DNA from 2 places in the Lysinibacillus sp. CNPSo 3705 genome. Region 2 is predicted to be linked to the other one. Evidence: predicted binding sites of a transcription regulator. Region 2 holds the regulator's gene; the other holds the start of a gene.
What was found. Region 2 encodes Rex, which represses fermentation and respiration genes when NADH is low (regulators of the CRP and FNR family bind a similar motif). Its sites were predicted from a motif close to TTGTGAAATATTTCACAA; they were not measured.

Region 1 (3,433 bases), on a different contig from region 2:
ATTAGAGGTAGCGGGCTATGAGACATCTTGTCACGCAACAACTTGTGAAGGCGATGCAACCATTGCAGCAAAAAATGCAGTTGAACGTGGCTTTGATATCATCATTGCAGTTGGTGGAGATGGCACATTAAATGAAGTTGTTTCAGGTGTGAGTTCATTTGAGAACCGCCCGAAAGTAGGTTTAATTCCGATGGGCACTACGAATGACTTTGCCCGTGCCGTGCACATTCCGCGAAATATTGAAGCTGCAGTTGACATCATTATTAAAGGCGAAACATTGCCGGTTGATGTTGGTTTATTAAATGGGGAACGCTATTTCATTAATATTGCCGCTGGCGGACGTATTACGGAGTTAACTTATGAAGTGCCAAGTAAAATGAAAACAATGCTAGGACAGCTAGCTTATTACTTAAAAGCAGTAGAAATGATCCCATCAATTAAAGCTTCTCATATGCGTATCGAATATGATGGCGAAGTGTTTGATGGGGATGCCATGATGTTTTTATGCGGCTTAACAAATTCAGTGGGTGGCTTTGAAAAGCTAGCACCTGATGCAAGTATTAATGATGGCTACTTTACTTTATTAGTATTGAAAAAAGTAAGCTTACCTGAGTTTATTCAGCTTGCTGCAATGGCATTAAGAGGCGAGCATTTGAATGATGATCGTGTAATTTATAAAAAGGCAAGTGTTGTAAAAGTATCTACTGAAGATGAAATACATTTAAACTTAGATGGTGAGTATGGTGGGGATGCACCTGCAACATTTGAAAACTTGAAACGTCATATTGAAATTTTTGTTCCACTAGCAGATATTCGTGAGGAAGACCGTATATAATGAACATAAAAAAGAGCTCTGCTTAATTTAGGTGGAGCTCTGTTTAATTTAAGGTGAGAGCCTGTTTAATCGAATTTTTTGGTGATTAATGGTTCATCACCAAAAGTTGTGGAGGATTTTTGTTAAAAAGTCTACTATGTAAATAAGTTGATTGGAGTGGAGGCTGGGCGACTCCTTGGGGATTAGCGTCACAGATGAGACCCTGCAGCGTAGCGAAGCGGCTCATCGGACGCCCCCAGGAAAGCGGCCAGCCGGAACGGAAATCAACCACACGTTTTGGTGATGGTCCATATTAATGGGTTAATCACCATATATATGAACATTTTCATCCTTTAATTGGTATTGTGAATGAATTAAGAAAAATGTTTGGCAAATGTGCGTATATTACTTGAACAAAATTTGAAACCTTTATAATAGGCCGAAATTCCGGTCCATTATAAAGGTTTTTTTCGTTGCAATAGTGGAAAATGGGGTAGAGATAAGGGAAAGGAAGTGTTGCCTTTGTATAAATCACAGGAAAGAAAGCTCATTTGGCTAAGCTTTGGTGTTGCAATTATTATGCTACTTTCCATACTTGGAAGAATATTTGGAGGTTAGGGGGGCAATGACATGGTGAATGAATCAGCAGTCTTTTGGAGTAGAGCATTAACGGAACTAACATTATCCTTCCATATTATTTATGCAACGATTGGTGTTGGTGTCCCGTTAATGATTATGATCGCACAATGGACTGGGTATAAAAAGAATGATGAGCACTATATTTTAATGGCAAGACGTTGGGCACGAGGTTTTGTTATTACGGTTGCAGTTGGAGTCGTCACAGGGACAGCAATTGGCTTACAGTTATCCTTACTATGGCCGAATTTCATGCAGCTTGCCGGTCAGACAATTGCCTTACCACTTTTCATGGAAACGTTCGCATTTTTCTTTGAAGCCATCTTTTTAGGCATCTACCTATATACTTGGGATCGCTTCGATAGTCAGAAGAAGCATATGCTACTGTTAATCCCAGTTGCTGTCGGTGCATCGATGTCAGCTGTGTTTATAACAATTGTCAATGCGTTTATGAATGCGCCACAAGGATTTGATATTGTAGACGGCCAGCTAGTGAATATTCAACCATTTTTAGCAATGTTTAATCCAGCAATGCCGACAAAGGTAGCGCATGTTCTCGTTACAGCCTATATGACATCCGCATTTGTGTTAGCAGCAATTGCAGGATATCGTATGCTTAGAGGTTCTAAGCATATATATCATAAAAAATCTTTATTACTACTTATGAAGATTGGTCTGATTTTCTCCATTGCTTCAGCAATTATTGGAGACTTTTCAGGAAAATATTTAGCAGAATATCAGCCAGAAAAACTAGCTGCGGCTGAGTGGCATTTTGAAACGGCAGACAAAGCTTCCCTTATACTATTTGGTGTATTAGAAGGGGAAGAAGTAAAATATGCTATTAAAGTACCTTATGCTTTGAGTGTTTTAGCACATAATAATCCAAATGCAGAGGTAATTGGCTTAGATCAATTTGCAGAAGAAGATCGACCACCATTATATATCCATTACCTCTTTAATCTCATGGTGTTTATCGGCATGTTTATGGCACTCGTTTCACTCGTTTATGTATGCGGGAAAGCACGTGATTGGCAGTTTATTCATTCACGTTGGTTTAGATGGATTGTTGTTGCAGGTGGACCACTTTCTATTATTGCGATTGAAGCAGGATGGTGGCTTGCTGAAGTTGGACGACAGCCTTGGATCTTATATGGATTAATGCGAACACCAGAAGGGGCCACGACGAGTGACCATGTAGATTTAATGATGCTGTTGTTTACAGGTGTGTATGCCGTATTAGGAGTAGGAAGTATGGTCGTGTTAATTCGTATGTTCAAAAAGAATCCAATTGAGCGAGAGTTAGAAGATCGCCATGCTGAAAAAGGCGGTGACATCCTATGACATTAGAGATTTTAGGTATTTCAGTTTTATGGATTTTCCTATTTGGTTATGTCATTGTAGCTTCAATCGATTTTGGTGCAGGCTTTTTTAATGCCTACAGCCTACTAATCGGAAAAAATCACATTTTAACAAATATTATTAAACGTTATTTATCACCAGTTTGGGAAGTAACCAATGTCTTTTTAGTATTCTTCTTTGTTGGGATTGTTGGATTTTTCCCACAAACAGCTTTCTATTATGGAACGATTTTACTTGTTCCAGTTAGTATTTCGCTAGTGCTTCTTGCAATACGAGGCTCCTATTATGCATTTGAATCATATGGCGCACGTGGGCATATTGGTTACACGTTGACGTATGGTATAGCAGGCTTACTTATTCCAGCCTCACTCTCTGTTGTATTTGCGATTGCTGCTGGCGGCTATGTTGATATTGCTGACGGGCAACCGTTCTTGAATTATTGGACGTTGTATACGAGCCCGTTTGCTTGGAGTATTGTCGTGCTAAGCATTGCAGCGGTACTGTATATTTCAGCTGTGTTTTTAACTTGGTATGCACATAAAGCTAAGGATCGAGAAGCTACAAATTTAATGCGTAAATACGCACTTGCTTGGGCGATACCATTAATGGTGAGTGCGCTCGGCA
Region 2 (3,433 bases):
AATTTCTGGATTGCCGGTATAGTAAGCGCCATTTTCTTTGCTCTTATTCATATGGACTTCTCACACATCTTGCTTTATACAATTTGCGGATTGATTTTTGCCTTCTTATACCACAAAACAAAACGCATTTGGACGTCCATTATCGCCCACGTCATGCTGAATGGTTTTGTGACGCTTATACAATTGTATGCTGAACCACTGCAAAAGTTTCTTGAACAACTAGAAAAAATGCAATAAAAATTAGTAAAATTTTTGCAAACCGCTGATTTCTAGTTGAACCTAGCTATTTATAACGACGAAAAAGCTCGATGCTGCTAATTGGCATCGAGCTTCTATTATTATTGATTTAATTCTTCGATTTGACGTCGTTGCTGTTCAAGTGCCTCTTCGACCTGACGTTTTTGCTCAGCTTCTTGCTCTTCCTTCATTCGCATTTCTTCTGATTTTAAGTATTTCTTATAGCCAACACGGGAAATCATAATACTAATTTCATAAAGAATGAATAACGGTACTGAAACCATTAAGTGTGAAGCTAATTCAGGTGGTGCGATTAAAGCAGCACATACAAATAAACCAAAGTATGAATACTTACGAATACGGATTAGTAGCTCAGGAGATAAAATCCCAATGCGTGAAAAGAACAAGACTACTATCGGTAATTGGAAAAGGAAACCAAAGGGTATTGTAAGCTTAAATAAAAACGAAAAATATTCATGTATGCCAATCGTTTGTTGAATCTCCAATTCGTTCGATAAATTCATCATAAACTTTATGACATAAGGGAATAGTAAAAAATATGAAAAGGACAACCCTGCTAAAAATAATAAAAATGAATACGGTATGTAGCTTAAGGTTGCTTTTCGTTCTACGTCCCTAAGTCCTGGGCTAATAAAAGCCCATAATTGGTACATCAATACCGGCGAAGATAGGATAAACGATATTAAAAAAATAACTTGGATATAAATTGCCAGTGGTGTTACTACATCAAATGCATGGAGTTCTATATTGTAATTCGCTCCAGTACTTTGAAGGTATTTAACAAGCGGCTTTGCAACAAAAAAGCCAGCAACCATAGCAAGAACAAAGAAAACGGCAACAATGAAAAGCCGTTTTCTTAATTCTTCTATATGTTCAATGACAGTTAGATCTTTTGGATTCATTCCTCAAACATCCTAACTTTACTTATCTAGTTCTTTCTTCTTCTTGTCATCATCATCTTCGTCGGCTAATCCTTTTGTAGCATTTTTGAATTCACGTAATGTTGAACCAAATGCTTTACCAAGCTCTGGTAACTTCTTAGGACCAAAAATTAGTAATGCGACAATTCCGATAATAATGAGGCTCATTGGACCTATTGGACCCATTACAGCCACCTCCTCTTTATATCCATCATTTTAACGCATATTTCGCCATTTTGCTAACTAATAATATGTGAAAGTTTTTCGTCATTCTCACATTTTATCTCATATTCGGTACAAATAACATTCACTGAAAGAAGTTAAATTATGTACAATTATCACTCTTCCTGATTACGAATTAAATAAATGAGTGCCTGCAATTCTACTGACAAATCGATTGTTAAAAGTTGCATTTTATCTGGTACAGTAATACGCTCTGGCGTAAAGTTTAAAATTCCTTTTGCATTCATCACTGCTAATCTATCAGCCATTTTCTGTGCAGAGCGTGGTGAAACTGTTAAAATTGCAAGCTCCGCTCCATATTCTGCATACTTTTCTTCCAATAAATCAGGATGAAAAACAGGAATATTGCTAATCATCTTCCCTTCCTTCGGGGCCTTTGAGTCAAATGCCACAACGATATGGGTATTATGATTTTTTTGGAAATTGTATTTTAATAAAGCACTACCTAAGTTCCCTACACCAATTAACGCTACTTTTGTGGCTTCATGTTGATCGAGCGTTTGACTAAAGAATTTTAAAAGATGCTGCACATCATAGCCATATCCCTTTTTCCCAAGAGCACCGAAATAAGAAAAATCACGGCGAATAGTTGCAGAATCAATTTTCATTGCTTCACTCAGTTCCTTCGACGAAATACGTTCCATGCCTTCTTGTGCAAAGTTTTGGATAAATCGATAGTAAAGAGGAAGTCTTTTCGTAGTGGCTTGTGGAATTTTTAATTCTTGTTTCAAACTTTTTCCTCCTTATAATGTATCAAATTCTCTTTATAAGGATCATCACCAAAACGTGTGGTTTATTTCCGTTCCGAGGGGCGCTTTGTTGCTGTCGCTTCGCTTTCGCACAGTCAAAACATTTGTTGCTGTCGCTTCGCTTTCGCACAGTCAAAACATTTGTTGCTGTCGCTTCGCTTTCACACAGAAAAAATTCACTGCGCTGCAAGGTCTCGGCCCAACACGATGTTGGTCACGGAGGCGTTATCACAGAATGAGATGCTTTTAGCCTTCGTTCCTCTATCGCTGACCCCCGAGGACGGGAATCAACTATTTATAGACGTTTTAACAAAAGTCATCAACAACTTTTGGTGATGAACCATTTATGATACATGCTTAATATTTCTAAGTTTATACTATTCACTGGAGGATTTCTCTTTAGTTAATGGCGCTTTTACGCCACTAACTAAAGAGAAATCGTTTCAATCTTACATGACAGCTTGGAATAAGTAAAGCATCGACATTGCAAGGCAATCGCACATCTATTACACTAAGGTAGAATTGAGGTGTCAAGAATGATTGTTTTACAGGTCAATCAACTATATAAATCCTTTATTGCAGATGAAATTTTAAGTGGCGTAAAATTAGAGGTTCAGCATCGTGACCGCGTTGCATTAGTAGGTCGTAACGGTGCTGGTAAGTCCACTTTACTTAAAATAATTGCTGGTCAAATGTCCTATGACTCTGGCGATATTATTATCCCTAAAGGTATACAAATCGGGTATTTAGAGCAGCATGCTGGATTAAACTCAACATTGTCGATTTGGGATGAAATGATGACAATTTTTGAACCGCTTATTACCCAGGAACAGGCAATCCGATCATTAGAACAACAAATGGCCGACCCTGCTGTTTATGAAAATCCTACTTTATATGCAAAAATAATGTCTGAATACGATCATTTGCAGCATAATTTTAAGGATGCAGGTGGCTATCAATATGAATCTGATACACGTTCTGTGCTTCATGGCATGCAGTTCTATCCTAATGATTACGAAAAGCCAATTAGCTCACTCTCAGGGGGACAACGGACCCGGCTAGCGCTTGCTAAACTTCTGTTAAGTAAACCTGATCTATTAATACTCGATGAGCCTACTAACCATTTAGATATTGATACCCTCTCTTGGTTGGAATCATATTTAAAAGGCTATGAAGGGGCTATCCTAATTGTTTCCCATGACCGCTACTTCTTAGACCAGGTTGTTTCTATTGTCTACGAAGTCTCTCGTCATCGCGTCACAA

Region 1: PVA17_RS13880 (cytochrome ubiquinol oxidase subunit I) is a predicted target of Rex. The motif match lies at 1,178-1,195, and genes of this name have one in related genera.

What each region holds. Positions count from the first base shown of each region.
Region 1 covers NZ_JAQZSD010000030.1:31,061-34,493, forward strand. Annotated here, with positions in the region: gene PVA17_RS13875 (diacylglycerol kinase) at 1-835, shown strand, start outside; gene PVA17_RS13880 (cytochrome ubiquinol oxidase subunit I) at 1,445-2,791, shown strand; gene PVA17_RS13885 (cytochrome d ubiquinol oxidase subunit II) at 2,788-3,433, shown strand, end outside.
Region 2 covers NZ_JAQZSD010000071.1:11,619-15,051, forward strand. Annotated here, with positions in the region: gene PVA17_RS21195 (CPBP family intramembrane glutamic endopeptidase) at 1-237, shown strand, start outside; gene tatC (twin-arginine translocase subunit TatC) at 339-1,160, opposite strand; gene PVA17_RS21205 (twin-arginine translocase TatA/TatE family subunit) at 1,179-1,364, opposite strand; gene PVA17_RS21210 (redox-sensing transcriptional repressor Rex) at 1,517-2,152, opposite strand; gene PVA17_RS21215 (ABC transporter ATP-binding protein) at 2,707-3,433, shown strand, end outside.